Regions from separate parts of the Streptomyces sp. NPDC093097 genome, predicted to be linked through region 3. Evidence: riboswitches for the same ligand, from Rfam matches in the RefSeq annotation. Region 3 holds a riboswitch; each other region holds the start of a gene.
The links. A riboswitch is a leader RNA that binds a small molecule or an ion and turns the genes downstream of it on or off. The one in region 3 is predicted to bind cobalamin.
Positions count from the first base shown of each region.

Region 1: it holds a riboswitch for cobalamin, as region 3 does, so the genes downstream of both, ACIQE0_RS05685 (HoxN/HupN/NixA family nickel/cobalt transporter) here and ACIQE0_RS16415 (ribonucleoside-diphosphate reductase subunit alpha) in region 3, are expected to answer to the same signal.
Region 2: it holds a riboswitch for cobalamin, as region 3 does, so the genes downstream of both, ACIQE0_RS11875 (CoA-acylating methylmalonate-semialdehyde dehydrogenase) here and ACIQE0_RS16415 (ribonucleoside-diphosphate reductase subunit alpha) in region 3, are expected to answer to the same signal.

Region 1 covers NZ_JBIVOW010000003.1:51,910-56,788, reverse strand. Annotated here, with positions in the region: gene ACIQE0_RS05695 (DoxX family protein) at 1-423, shown strand, start outside; gene ACIQE0_RS05690 (VOC family protein) at 497-1,000, shown strand; gene ACIQE0_RS05685 (HoxN/HupN/NixA family nickel/cobalt transporter) at 1,076-2,275, opposite strand; cobalamin riboswitch at 2,306-2,551, opposite strand; gene ACIQE0_RS05680 (alpha/beta hydrolase) at 2,650-3,498, opposite strand; gene ACIQE0_RS05675 (MarR family winged helix-turn-helix transcriptional regulator) at 3,495-4,277, opposite strand; gene ACIQE0_RS05670 (nucleoside/nucleotide kinase family protein) at 4,484-4,879, opposite strand, start outside.
Region 2 covers NZ_JBIVOW010000005.1:376,642-381,520, forward strand. Annotated here, with positions in the region: gene ACIQE0_RS11870 (acyl-CoA dehydrogenase family protein) at 1-899, opposite strand, end outside; gene ACIQE0_RS11875 (CoA-acylating methylmalonate-semialdehyde dehydrogenase) at 905-2,404, opposite strand; cobalamin riboswitch at 2,623-2,755, opposite strand; gene ACIQE0_RS11880 (fluoride efflux transporter FluC) at 3,014-3,505, shown strand; gene crcB (fluoride efflux transporter CrcB) at 3,600-3,974, shown strand; gene ACIQE0_RS11890 (short-chain fatty acyl-CoA regulator family protein) at 4,059-4,879, opposite strand, start outside.
Region 3 covers NZ_JBIVOW010000008.1:152,423-157,301, reverse strand. Annotated here, with positions in the region: gene mctP (monocarboxylate uptake permease MctP) at 1-665, shown strand, start outside; gene ACIQE0_RS16420 (GNAT family N-acetyltransferase) at 966-1,493, shown strand; cobalamin riboswitch at 1,596-1,746, shown strand; gene ACIQE0_RS16415 (ribonucleoside-diphosphate reductase subunit alpha) at 1,910-4,315, shown strand; gene ACIQE0_RS16410 (ribonucleotide-diphosphate reductase subunit beta) at 4,315-4,879, shown strand, end outside.

The DNA.
Region 1 (4,879 bases), on a different contig from region 3:
CATGGCGCCCAGAAGCTGTTCGGCTGGTTCGGCGGGGGTGGGCTGGACGGCACCGCCCAGTTCTTCACGGCGAGTGGTTACCCGTCCGGCAAGGTGATGGCCGTTTTCGCCGGTCTGGCCGAGACGCTGGGCGGGCTCGGGCTGGTGCTCGGGCTGCTGACGCCGCTCGCCGCCGCGGCCGTGGTCGGCACGATGATCAACGCGCTGGCGGTGAAGTGGGGCGGCGGCTTCTTCGCGCCCGAGGGCGTGGAGTACGAGCTGCTGATCGTCGGCGGGGCGGCCGCGCTGGGGCTGGCCGGACCCGGCCGCTTCGCGATCGACCGCCTCCTGCCCGTGGTGCGCGCGCATCGGCTGATGTACGGCGCGGGCGCGCTCGTCCTGGGTGTGGTGTTCGCGGCAGTGGTGTTGCTGTTCCGGAAGTGAGGTTGCGGCCCCTGGGTCAGGGGCGGCGACTGCCAAGGCGGGGGAGCGCGTTGAGGGAAGAGAGGGAGGGTTGATGTCCGTACGGCGGCTCAATCATGCGGTGTTGTACATCCGTGAGGTGGCACGGTCGGTGGAGTTCTACACCGAGGTGCTGGGGTTCACGGTGGACGTGGAGATTCCGGGGCGGGCGGCGTTTCTGAGCGCGCCCGGTTCGCAGAACGACCACGATCTGGGGCTGTTCGCGGTGGGGCGGGGGGCGCCCGGGCCGGAGAGCGGCCGAATCGGGCTGTACCACCTGGCCTGGGAGGTCGGGACGCTGGGCGATCTTGTGGCGGTCGCGGAGCGGCTTCAGGAGCGGGGGGCGCTGGCGGGTACCAGCGACCACCTGGTCTCCAAGTCGCTCTACGCCCGGGACCCGGACGGGAACGAGTTCGAGGTGATGTGGCGGGTGCCGCGGGAGGACTGGCCGGGAGCGGAGGACGCGGGGGCGCGGGTGCTGCCGCTGGACCTCGCGGGGGCGCTGGAGCGTTGGGGCCCGGACCTGTTGACGGGCGCGGCGGCCGGCTCGGCCACCTGAGGCGCGTGTGCGCAGGGGGCCGGATGTGCGGTGGCCCTCCCTGTCGGCTGACGGGGAGGGCCACCGCGCGTGGGGCTACGGGGTGTCGGGTTCTTCGGGGTGGGGGGCCGGGGCGGGGGCCTCGGCCGGTTGGGCGGCGGGTGTTCGGGCGGCCCAGCGCTTCTCGACGCCGCCGAGGCGCCAGTAGGCCAGCGCCGCCGCCCACACCACGACGAACAGGCCGACGATGACGAAGCCCGCGTTGTCGAGGTTGAGGGAGGAGATCGCCCCGGACACCGGGTCGTCGAGGCCGAGCTTGTCGTGCAGGACGGTCACCAGCTCGATGGTGCCGATGAAGAACGCGACCGCGATCGACAGACCGGTGATGGTGAGGTTGTAGTAGACCTTCCGCACGGGGTTGGAGAACGCCCACTGGTACGCGAAGTTCATGAAGGTGCCGTCGAGGGTGTCGAACAGGCTCATTCCGGCCGCGAACAGCAGCGGCAGGCACAGGATCGCGTACCAGGGCAGGCCCGCCGCGGCGCCGCTGCCGGCCATCACCATCAGCGTCACCTCGGTCGCGGTGTCGAAGCCGAGGCCGAAGAGGAAACCGAGCGGGTACATCTGGCCGGGGCGGCTGATGGACTTGGTGAGCCGGCCGAGGATCCGGTTCATGAAGCCCCGGGAATCCAGGTGGGCTTCGAGCTCCTGCTCGTCGTAGGCGCCCGACCGCATCGCCCGGAACACCTTCAGGATGCCAAGCAGGGCGACCAGGTTGAGGGCGGCGATGAGGTAGAGGAAGGTGCCCGAGACGGTCGTGCCGATGAGGCCGAGCGTCTGGTGGGTGGTGGAGTTGTCGTTCATCAGGGTGCCGGCGAGCTGGGCGCCGCCGGCCACCAGCGCGGACATCGCGACCACCACACTGGAGTGGCCGAGGGCGAACCAGAACCCCACCGAGACCGGGCGTTTGCCGTCGGCCATCAGCTTGCGGGTGGTGTTGTCGATCGCCGCGATGTGGTCGGCGTCGAAGGCGTGCCGCATGCCCAGGGTGTAGGCGGTGACGCCGAGTCCGACGCCGAACACCTGGCTGCCGACGGCGTAGTGGCCCGGCACGACCAGGAGGAAGAGTACGCCGAAGGCGACGACATGCAGCGCGGCTATGACCGTCATCAACCCGGCTGTGCGGACGGTGTCGCGGCGTTGCCAGCGGAACGAACCGGTGGATCCGGGTGTGCCGGGGGGAAGGGAACTGCGGGGAGTTGGGGAATTGTCCGGGGTATCCGTGGACAGGGCCATCTGGCCATCACGCTCCAGCACCTCGTGGATTGCTTCGTGAAATGCCGTGGCCGGTCTCCTGGCTTTGGGGTGCCTCCCTGCTCCTTGAGAGCTTGGGGGAGGGTGTGCGCTTCCGGCCCGCCTTCCCGGCCGCAGGCTGCGGTCAGTGGCGCCGTACGTACACGTCGCACGTACAGAGGGCTGGAAACTCCCCGATCACAGTGGCGAGGGCCGCGCCGGCCTGGGACACGAGGTCCTGCACCGGTCTTCCCGAACACCACGGCCCGGTCACTCTAGCGGGCACCGACGAGATCCGGCCATGCCCGAAGGCCCCGGGAGGATGCCGGGGCCTTCGGGCAGGCGGTCCGCGCCGCAGGAGCAGGGGTGGCAGGGACTCAGAGGGCCAGGGACGTCAGGAAGGTGTGGAGTTCGTGGTCGAAGAGCCGGGCGTTCTCCAAGTTGACCGTGTGGCCGGCGGCCGGGATGCGTATCCGCCGGGCGCCGGGGACCTGCAGCGCTATCGCATGGGCGTTGGCGGAGATGTCGGTGGAGTCGAGGTCGCCGTCGAGGACGGCGGTCGGCACCCGGATCTCACCGAGTCGGTCCGCCGCCCCGACCTCCAGGGGCATGCCCACCCCCACACCGTCCGCGTGCACCTCGACATTGGCGCACGCGGAGGCGCGCATCCGCTCCCGGAAGCCGGGGTGCACGGCGGACGGCGCACGGTGCGGTCCGTCCACCCACATCCGCAGGAAGTGCTCCACGTACCGCTCCGCGCCGTCCGGTTCGCCGATCGCGGCGACCTGTTCCCGGATGTGCTCCAGGATGAAGGGGTCGGTGAAGGGGCGGCCGCTGACCCCGGGCGAGGCCAGGAAGAGGGCGGAGACCCGGTCCGGGTAGGCGATCGCGGTGTCCAGTGAGACCCGGGAGCCGTGCGAGAGGCCGACGAGGACGGCGCGCGGTATGTCGAGCGCGTCCAGCAGGGCCACCAGGTCGTCGTGGTTGGACCAGTCGCCGGTCACCGTGGAGGAGAGGCCGTGGCCGCGGGAGTCGTAACGGACCACCTGCAGGCCGGAGTTCACCAGCCAGGCGAACTGCTCGTCCCACATGTGCTGGTCGAGCATCCCGCCGTGCAGCAGGACCACCGCGGGCCCCGAACCGGCCGTCTCATAGAACAGTTCGCCGTCGTCGACCGGCACGGTGCCGTTGTCGATCTCGGACCATGCCTGGAAGTCGTGGGTCATTCTGCGGGCCGTTCTGTGCGGGACGGACGGGCGGTCGGACGGGCGGGCGCCGGAGGCCGGTGCCCGATGCCGGGTGATGTGCCGGGCGATATGGCGGCCGGTGCGGCATCTTGGGCGGTGGCGTCCTGCTTTTCGGGATTGCCGCGTTCCTCCGGGGGAACGTGCGAACCGTCCGCCAGGTGCCGGAATTCCTCACCGAGCCGGTCCAGGACCCGCAGCGCCGTGCGGACCTCTCCGGTCGACAGGTCGGCCAGCCCGCGCCGGAGCTCCGCGGCCTCGGCGTCCTGGATGCCGCGCATCACCTCCGTGCCCTCGTCGGTGAGCTCGATCAGGGACGAGCGGCGGTGGGCGGGATTGGGGGCCGTCACGACCAGGCCCAGCTCCGCTGCGTGGTTCACCCAGCGCTGCACCGGCTGACGGTCCAGCCCCAGAGAGCGGGCCAACTGCGGGACCGTGCACGAACCTTGGACGCGCAGCGCGTCGAGCAGGGCGTGCTCGCCGGCGGTCATGCCGGTGCCTTCGAGCTCGCGCTCCACCGCGCGCACGATCGTCCGGTGCAGCGGCCACAGTCGTCGGATGACGTCGTACAGCAACTCCTCGGTCGTCGCTGCCTGATCGGCGCCCTGGGTGTGGCGCTCGTCCTGGCCGGGCCGGATGTCCCAGCTCCCGCGATCGCCGCGTTCGTCGTGGTCTCCGCGATCGTCAAGACCGCTCCGGTTGCTCCGACTTTCCTGACGGCTCCGGCCGCTCGGACCGGAATCCCCCTCGGTCACGCTCATGATGAGCCCCCCTCAACGACACTCATGCTGTCATGATGACATCTCTGATGTCGTTTCGGAAGGCGTGTGGAGAAACGCTCCGGAAGGCGCCCGGGGAAGCGCGTGGCAGGCGCGCGGAGGGGCGGGGATCTGCTCGCCGGGCGTGGAACGGCGTTGGTGCGAAGGCGAGTTGACGACGCAGCGGGCGGCGGGGCGCCGGTGACCGGTCAGTCGTCCAAGGGGGGCGGGGCCTCTTCGGTGGTGAACGCGACGACCAGGTCGGCCCGGGGCCGGGTGGCCGCCACGAGGCGGGCGTTGGCCTCGTCGGAGGTGCGGACGAAGTCCTCGGCGTCGGTGCGCAGCCGACCGAACCGCTGGTGGCGGTCGACCAGGCGCCGCACCCGCTCCGCGGTGTCCAGCTCGATGTACCAGACCTCGTCGAGGAGTTCGCGGATCCCTGCCCAGGGGTCGGAGTGCAGCAGGAGGTAGTTGCCCTCGGTGATGACGAGCGGGATGTGCGGTGCCACGGGGATGCTGCCGGCGATCGGCTCCTCGATGCGGCGGTCGAACGCCGGGGCGTAGACGGGCGTGCCGGATTCGGGGGCGCGCAGACGGGTCAGCAG
Region 2 (4,879 bases), on a different contig from region 3:
TGGTGGACCAGGGCGCGGGCCGCGGTGAGTTCGGTCGCCATGTCGGCGAGCCGGAACTGCAGCGCCTGCGCGTCCAGCAGCCGCCGGCCGAACGCCTCGCGGTCGGCGAGGTGGACCAGGCTGCGGTCGAGTGCGGCGCGGGCGCCGCCGAGGGAGCAGGCGGCGATCCCGAGCCGGCCGCCGTTCAGCCCGTGCATGGCGATGCGGAAGCCCGCGCCCTCCCCGCCGAGCAGCCGGTCGGCGGGCACCCGCACCTGGTCGAGGATCACCTGGCGGGTCGGCTGGGCGTTCCAGCCCATCTTCTTCTCGTTGGGGCCGAAGGACAGCCCGGGGTCGTCCCTGTCGACAAGGAAGGCGGAGATGCCGCGCGGGCCGTCGTCGCCGGTGCGCGCCATGACGACGTAGACCTGGGAGGCCCCGGCGCCCGAGATGAACTGTTTGACGCCGGTGAGGACGTAGTGGTCGCCGTCGCGCAGGGCACGGGTGCGCAGGGCGGCGGCGTCCGAGCCGGCGCCCGGTTCGGTCAGGCAGTAACTGCCCAGGTCCTCCATGGCACACAGCCTGGGCAACCACCGCTCGCGCTGGGCGGCGTCGCCGTAGTGGTCGATCATCCAGGCGACCATGTTGTGGATGGAGACGAAGCCGGCGATGGACGGGCAGCCGGAGGCCAGGGTCTCGATGATCAGCGCGCCGTCGGTGCGGCCGAGCCCGCTGCCGCCGCTCTCCTCGCGCACATAGATCCCGCCCAGGCCGAGCCCCGCGGCCTTGCGCAGGACGTCGGTCGGGAAGTGCTTGGTCTGGTCCCACTCCACGGCGTGCGGGGTGAGATGGTCCTGGGTGAAGTCGAGCGTCGCCTCGACGAGGGCGAGTTGGTCCTCCGTGAGCATGGTGGTGGTCATGGCGCTCACCCCATGGTCGGGATGGTGAAGCTCGCGCCCTCCTTGGCCCCGGAGGGCCAGCGCGAGGTGACGGTCTTGGTGCGGGTGTAGAAGCGGATCGCGTCCGGCCCGTGCTGGCCCAGGTCGCCGAAACCGGAGCGCTTCCAGCCGCCGAAGGTGTGGTAGGCGACCGGTACCGGAATGGGCACGTTCACGCCGACCATGCCGGTGTTCACCCGGCGGGTGAAGTCGCGGGCGGTGTCCCCGTCCCGCGTGAAGATCGCCACGCCGTTGCCGTACGGGTGCGCGCTGGGCAGCCGCAGCGCCTCCTCGTAGTTCGCGGCCCGCACGACGCACAGCACGGGACCGAAGATCTCCTCCCGGTAGACCCGCATCTGGGTGGCGACGCGGTCGAAGAGCGAGGGGCCGGCGAAGAAGCCGTTCTCGTGGCCGTCGAGGGTGAACCCGCGGCCGTCCACGACGAGTTCGGCGCCCTCGTTGACCCCGATGTCGACATAGCGGCGCACCCGGTCGAGGGCGTCCCGGCTGACCAGCGGTCCGAAGTCGGCCTCGGGGTCGTCGCTGCGGCCGATGCGCAGCTTCCCGATGCGCTCCTTCAGGCGCTCCACCAGGGCGTCGGCGGTGGCCTCGCCGACCGGCACGGCCACGGAGATCGCCATGCAGCGCTCCCCCGCCGAGCCGTAACCCGCCCCGATCAGCGCGTCGACGGCCTGGTCGAGGTCGGCGTCCGGCATCACGATCATGTGGTTCTTGGCGCCGCCGAAGCACTGCGCCCGCTTGCCGTGCGCGGCGGCGGTGGCGTAGATGTGCGCCGCGATCGGGGTGGAGCCGACGAAGCCCAGCGCACCGACCCGGGAATCGGACAGCAGGGTGTCGACCGCTTCCTTGCCGCCGTTGACGACGTTGAAGACGCCCGGCGGAAGCCCTGCCTCCAGGAACAGTTCGGCCAGCCGCAGCGGCACGGAGGGGTCGCGCTCGGAGGGCTTGAGGACGAAGGAGTTGCCGCAGGCGAGGGCGGGCGCGGCCTTCCACAGCGGGATCATCGCGGGGAAGTTGAACGGGGTGATGCCGGCGGTGACGCCGATCGGGCTGCGCAGTGAGTGCACATCGATGCCGGTGCCGGCGTTGTCGGTGAACTCGCCCTTGAGCAGGTGCGGAATCCCGGCGGCGAACTCCACCACTTCCAGGCCGCGTTGCAGGTCACCGTGGGCGTCGGCGACCGTCTTGCCGTGCTCGGACGACAGCAGCCGGGCCAGCGACTCCCGTTCCCCGTCGACCAGTTGGAGGAACTTCATCATCACCCGCGCACGGCGCTGCGGGTTCCACTCGCCCCAGGCGCGCTGGGCCTCGGCGGCGTCGGCGATCGCCGCCTCGGTCTCTGCGCGGCCTGCGAGCGGGACGCGGGCCTGGACCGCGCCGGTGTTGGGGTCGTACACATCGCCATAGATCCCCGAGGTGCCCGGGGTGTGCTTGCCGCCGATGAAATGTGCCAGTTCACGGACCATGAATGCCTGCTCTCCGTCAGGTGAGATCCGGGGATGGCGCACCGGCCCGCACGGACGCCGAAACGGCGCGGGCGGGCGGCGCGGGATACGCAGGGCTGGGCCACCGTCAGAGGTCGCCGCTCGGCGCCCGTCGGATTCGCCGGTCGGGAGCGCGGGTGCATACCGGTGCCATGCGTGTCTGCTCCATCCTCGTGGACAACACGGAACACCCCGCGGCCGGTATCCTGACTCCCGGATCAGCACACGCTCCCCGGCCTTCCCGACGGACTCTCCGTCAGTGGCCGGTCTCGTTCGGGGAGCGCATTCCCCGGTCACAGTGGCGGGACCGCGCCGGAATCGCACCGGCTTCCCTGCACCGCGGGCCTTGCCCCCGAACATATAGTTGGACGTCCTAGTAAGTCCACCCCCACCACGTAACCGCACATCGCTGTCCGTGTTGGAGCCCCACCCGCCAGGCGCTACGCTGGGCACCCACGGCCACCGTCCCTCGGCGCCGTGACGGCGGTGGGGCCCGCCGTACCCGAACCGCAGCACCATGTGCCGCCAACGGTCCCTACTTGCGATCAGGCGCACCCTTTTCCGGGGTGCCGGCGAGTAGGAGAAGTGCGCGTGGAACCCCCTCGGACCGAGGCTCTTGCGGAATCCGTCGCCCCAGGCACCGGACCGTTGGACCGCCTGCGCCGTGCGCGGCGCCCTTCGCCCACGGATCAGTGGCCGGTGATCGGCGCGGTCTCCGTCGGCGGGGCCCTGGGCGCCGCCGCCCGCTACGGAGCCTCCCTGACGTGGCCCACCGCCCCCGGCGCCTTCCCCTGGACCACCGTGGGCATCAACGTCCTCGGCTGCGCCGTGATCGGCGTGTTCATGGTCGTCATCACCGACGCCTGGTCGGCGCACCGACTGGTCCGGCCCTTCTTCGGCACCGGCGTCCTCGGCGGCTTCACGACGTTCTCCACGTACGTGGTGGACATCCAGCTGCTGGTCAAGCAGCACCGCGCCGGCGCCGCGCTGGCCTACCTGGTCCTGACCGCCCTGTCCGCGCTGGCGGCGGTGTGGCTCGCCGCCGCGCTGACCCGGCGCGTGATCGGGTGGCGGACGCGATGACCGGGCGGAACCGCAGCGCACTCATGGACCAGGCACCGGCGACCCGCGACGGGGTCCGGGCCGACCGCACCACCGACCAGCAGGAGACCACGGCGTGAACTGGGCCCTCGTCCTCATAGGCGCGATGATCGGCGCCCCCCTGAGGTATCTGACCGACCGGGCCGTCCAGCGCCGCCACGACACCGTCTTCCCCTGGGGGACCTTCACCATCAACGTCCTCGGCAGCCTGATCCTCGGGCTGGTCACCGGTGCGGTGGCCGCCGGAGCGGCATCCCCTCATGTGCAACTGCTCGTCGGCGCCGGGCTGTGCGGGGCCCTGACGACCTACTCGACGTTCTCCTACGAGACGCTGCGCCTGACCGAGGACGGCGCGCGGCTCTTCGCCGCGGCCAACGTCGTGGGCAGCATCACCGCCGGCCTCGGAGCGGCCTTCATCGGGGCCGCGCTGGCGCAGGCGATCTGGGGATAGCGCGATCCGCTCCCCCTTCTGGCGAACGGCCCCAGGGCATCGGGTCGCGCCCTGGGGCCTTGTCGTGCCCGGGAGCGCGGAGGTTCAGCCGAGGGGGGTCCCCGACTCCACCGGGTAGGGCACATAGGTGCGGCGGTCCGGGTCGATGGCCAGGCGGCCGCCGGCCGGGGGGCGGGCCCGCTGTGCGCAGTCGCGGCGTTCGCAGATGCGGCAGCCCAGGCCGATGGGGGTGGCGGCGCGGGGGTCGTCCAGGGCGATGCCCTCGGCGTAGACGAGGCGGTGGGCGTGGCGCAGTTCGCAGCCGAGCGCGATGGCGAACTCGGCGCGCGGGGCGTGGTGGCCGAAACCGCCGCGGGTGAGGGTCCGCGCGATCCAGAAGTACCGCTTGCCGTCGGGCATTTCGGCGACCTGGGGCAGTATCCGGCCGGGCGCCGAGAACGCCTCGTACACCGTCCACAGCGGGCAGGTGCCACCGAGGCGGGAGAAGTGGAAGTCGGTCGCCGACTGGCGTTTGGAGATGTTGCCGGCCCGGTCGACGCGGAGGAAGGAGAAGGGGACGCCCCGGCGACCGGTGCGTTGGAGGGTGCTCAGGCGGTGGCAGACGGTCTCGAAGCCGACGCCGAAGCGCGCGGAGAGCAGCTCGATGTCGTAGCGCACGCCCTCGGCCGCGGCGAGGAAGGCGGTGTACGGCATGAGGAGGGCACCGGCGAAGTAGTTGGCCAGGCCGATGCGGGCCAGCGCCACGGACTCCGGCGAGGTCAACTCCACGGCGCTGGCGGCGAGTTGGTCAAGCAGTGGGCCGTGCTCCAACAGGGCGAGCTGGGTGGCGAGTTGGAAGGCGCGCTGGCCGTCGCTGAGCCAGGGGGAGAGGAACAGCAGACCGGTGTCGGGGTCGTACCGCCGGG
Region 3 (4,879 bases):
TGGCGATCCCGCAGCTGTTCGCGGACATGTTCCCGAGCTGGTTCGCGGGCGTGGCGTTCGCCGCGATCGGCATCGGTGCGCTGGTGCCCGCCGCGATCATGTCGATCGCCGCCGCCAACCTCTTCACCCGGAACGTCTACAAGGACTTCCTGAAGCCCACCGCCACGCCCGAGCAGGAGCACAAGGTCGCCAAGCTGGTCTCCCTCCTGGTCAAGGTCGGCGCCCTGGCCTTCGTCCTGACCATGGACAAGACCGTCGCCATCAACTTCCAGCTGCTGGGCGGCATCTGGATCCTGCAGACCATGCCGGCGCTGGTCGGCGGCCTGTTCACCCGCTGGTTCCACCGCTGGGCGCTGCTGGCCGGCTGGGCGGTCGGCATGGTCTACGGCACCCTCGCCGCGTACGGCGTCGCCAGCCCGACGCAGAAGCACTTCGGCGGCTCCAGCGCGGAGATCCCCGGCATCGGCCAGATCGGCTACATCGGCTTCACCGCCTTCGTCCTGAACGTGTTGGTGACGGTCGTGCTGACGCTCGTCCTGAAGGCCCTCAAGGCCCCTGACGGCGCCGACGAGACCGTCCCCGACGACTACACCGCCGACCGCGGCGACAAGGGCGTCACGCCCGACCTGCCGCCGGCCCCGGCGGAGGCACCGGCCGGGCACTGACCCCGAACACCCCTCACTGGTCGCCGCGCATCCCCGGACGCGCGGCGGCCCGCCGGTCTACGTCAGCTCCAGCCACCCGCCCTCTTCCTCGCGGGCATGTATCCGGGCGGTCTCCTCGAAGTGTTCGGGGGACATGCGGGGCGGCCGGTCGGTGGGCGGGGCCATGGAACTTCCTCCTTCCGCGCTCGGGTTGGAGTGGGACGACAGCTGCTTCCGACCATAGCGGCGGGCACTGACAGTCACCGGCACACGTCCAACGCCCCGCCTCCGCATCTCGGTTGGCGCCGCCACACTGGTCTCATGAACATCACGATCAGGCCCATACGCCAGGCGGAGTTCGAGACGGTCGGGGAGCTGGTGGTGGAGGTGTACCTGGCCGACGGCCTGCTGACCGGGGCGGACGATCCGTATGCGGCGGTGCTGCGGGACGTGGCGCACCGGGTGGCGCACGCCGAGGTGCTGGTGGCCGTGGACGGACAGGGCGGGGCAGACGGGACGGACAGGTCGGACGGGACGGTGCTCGGGGCGGTGACGTTCGCCGCATACGGGAGTCCGTACGCGGATCTGGCCGGGCCCGGGGAGGGCGAGTTCCGGATGCTGGCGGTGCGGAGCGAGGGGCGCGGGCGCGGCGTCGGTGAGGCGCTGGTGCGGGCCTGCCTGGCGCGGGCGCGGACGCTGGGGCTGCGCGGGATGGTGCTGTCGAGCCAGCGGCACCTGCTGCCGGCGCACCGGCTCTACCACCGGCTGGGGTTCGTACGGGCGGCCGAGCGGGACTGGAACCCGGTCCCGGAGGTGCGGCTGTGGGCGTTCGCCCAAGAGCTGGCCTGAGGCGTTTTCCGGCGGTGGACGGGCGGTGCGGCGGTTGGTGCGCCCGTAGGAACGGCATGAGCTACGACACAAGATGTGGGGGTGCATGCTGGGAGCAACACAAGATGTATGCTCTTCCTCGCTGTCGCCCGCAGGGGAATCCGGTGCGAATCCGGAACTGTCCCGCAACGGTATGAGAGCGCAGGATACGGCCCGTTTCATGGGGAATCCGCGCTCCCGAGTCCGAAGACCTGCCGATGGTACGTCCGCACCGCCATCGGTGCGGCGTCGAGACGTCCGGGCCCCGAGGGATGGGTCGGTGGACGGAGCGCGGCCGGCCCGCGCACCCCGGTTCACCGCGGGGTGCCCCCTTGCCTGCCCGCGCGCCGTTGCAGCCGCCGCCCTCCCGGCCCCCGCCGAGTGAGGGAGAGCATCAGGTGACCATCGCGCCAACGGAGCCCGCGTCAGACGCCGAGGTCGTGCAGCCCGTGGTGGCCGCGCCTCCCGCGGCCGAGGACGGGCCGGGCGTCGCCCTGCTGCGCACGCTGACCGAGCTGACCGCGGACCTGACCGCGACCGACCCGGGCAAGGTGGCCGCCGCCGCGCTGCGCGGCCGGCACCCCGGCTCCGACGCGGCCGAACTGCGGTCCCTGGCGACCGAGGCCGCGGCCGGGCTGATCGCCGACGAGCCGCAGTACTCCAAGCTCGCCGCGCGCCTGCTCACCCTGGCCATCGCCGAGGAGGCCGCCGGCCAGGGCGCCTCGTCCTTCTCCGCCTCGATCGCGGTCGGCCACCGGGAGGGCCTGATCGCGGACGCCACCGCGGAGTTCGTCACCACGCACACCGCGCGGCTGGACGCACTGGTGGACGCGGCGCTGGACGAGAGCGCCGACGACCGCTTCGGGTACTTCGGCCTGCGCACCCTGCACTCGCGCTACCTGCTGCGGCACCCCATCACCCGCAAGGTGATCGAGACGCCCCAGCACTTCCTGCTGCGGGTGGCCTGCGGTCTGGCCGAGGACGGCTCCGCGCGGGCGCTGGCGGACGTCGCCGAGCTGTACCGGATGACCAGCACGCTCTCCTACCTGCCGTCCTCCCCCACGCTGTTCAACTCCGGCACCCGCCACCCGCAGATGTCCTCCTGCTACCTGCTGGACTCCCCGCTGGACGAGCTGGACTCGATCTACGACCGCTACCACCAGGTGGCCCGGCTCTCCAAGCACGCCGGCGGGATCGGGCTGTCGTACTCCCGGATCCGCGCCCGCGGTTCGCTGATCCGCGGCACCAACGGGCACTCCAACGGCATCGTGCCGTTCCTGCGCACCCTGGACGCGTCGGTGGCGGCGGTCAACCAGGGCGGCCGGCGCAAGGGCGCGGCCTGCGTCTACCTGGAGAGCTGGCACGCGGACATCGAGGAATTCCTGGAGCTGCGGGACAACACCGGCGAGGAGGCCCGCCGGACCCACAACCTCAACATCGCGCACTGGATCCCGGACGAGTTCATGCGCCGGGTGGAGGCGGACGCCGACTGGTCGCTGTTCTCCCCGTCGGACGTGCCCGAGCTGGTCGACCTGTGGGGCGCGGAGTTCGACACCGCCTACCGGGCGGCGGAGGCCGCGGGCAAGGCCCTCAAGCAGGTGCCGGCCCGGCTGCTGTACTCCCGGATGATGCGCACCCTGGCGCAGACCGGCAACGGCTGGATGACGTTCAAGGACGCCGCCAACCGCACCGCCAACCAGACCGCCGAGCCCGGCCGGGTCGTGCACTCCTCCAACCTGTGCACGGAGATCCTGGAGGTCACCGACGACGGCGAGACCGCGGTCTGCAACCTGGGGTCGGTCAACCTCGCCGCGCACCTGGGCGCGGACGGCGAGATGGACTGGGAGCGGCTGGACGCCACCGTCCGCACCGCCGTGACCTTCCTCGACCGGGTCGTGGACATCAACTTCTACCCGACCGAGCAGGCCGCCGCCTCCAACTCCCGCTGGCGGCCGGTCGGTCTGGGCCTGATGGGCCTCCAGGACGTCTTCTTCCGGCTGCGGCTGCCGTTCGACTCGGCGCAGGCGCGGGAGCTGTCGACCCGTATCTCCGAGCGGATCATGCTGGCCGCCTACGAGGCGTCCGCCGACCTCGCCGAGCGGCACGGCCCGCACGCGAACTGGTCCGCGACCCGTACGGCGCGCGGTGTGCTGCACCCGGACCACTACCCCAACGCCGAGCCCCGCTGGGCGGACCGCTGGGCGGCGCTGCGCACCCGGATCGCCGCGACCGGGATGCGCAACTCCCTGCTGCTGGCCATCGCGCCGACCGCCACCATCGCCTCGATCGCCGGTGTCTACGAGTGCATCGAGCCGCAGGTCTCCAACCTCTTCAAGCGCGAGACGCTCTCGGGTGAGTTCCTCCAGGTCAACACGTATCTGATCGAGGAGCTCAAGGAGCTGGGCCTGTGGGACGCGCGGACCCGCGACGCGCTCCGCGAGGCCAACGGCTCGATCCAGGAGCTGTCCTGGATCCCCGCCGACGTCCGCAACCGCTACCGCACCGCCTGGGAGATCCCCCAGCGCGCCCTGATCGACATGGCCGCGGACCGCACGCCCTACCTGGACCAGAGCCAGTCGCTCAACCTCTTCATGGCGTCGCCGACCATCGGCAAGCTCAGCTCGATGTACGCCTACGCCTGGAAGCGCGGCATCAAGACCACGTACTACCTGCGCTCGCGGCCGGCGACCCGGATCGCCCAGTCGGCCCGCGCCGCGTCCGTCCCCGCCCAACTGCCGGTGACCGACCCCGAGGCGGTCGCCTGCTCCCTGGAGAACCCCGAGTCCTGCGAGGCATGCCAGTAATGACCCCCCACCCGTCACCCGACCACCTCCCCTCATCGACGGCACTGCGCGCCGACGGAACCTCCGCCGAAAAGCGCACGAAGAACCTCCTCGACCCGGGCTTCGAGCTCACCCTGCGCCCGATGCGCTACCCGGACTTCTACGACCGGTACCGGGACGCGATCAAGAACACCTGGACGGTGGAGGAGGTCGACCTGCACTCCGACGTCGCCGACCTCGCCAAGCTGTCCCCGGGCGAGCAGCACCTCATCGGCCGCCTGGTGGCGTTCTTCGCCACCGGTGACTCGATCGTCGCCAACAACCTGGTGCTGACGCTCTACAAGCACATCAACTCCCCCGAGGCGCGGCTCTACTTGAGCCGTCAGCTCTTCGAGGAGGCGGTGCACGTCCAGTTCTACCTGACGCTGCTGGACACCTACCTGCCCGATCACGACGACCGGGCCGCCGCCTTCGCCGCGGTGGAGAACATCCCCTCCATCCGGGAGAAGGCCCAGTTCTGCTTCAAGTGGATGGACCACGTGGAGCAGATCGAGCAGCTGGAGACGAAGGCCGACCGCCGCCGCT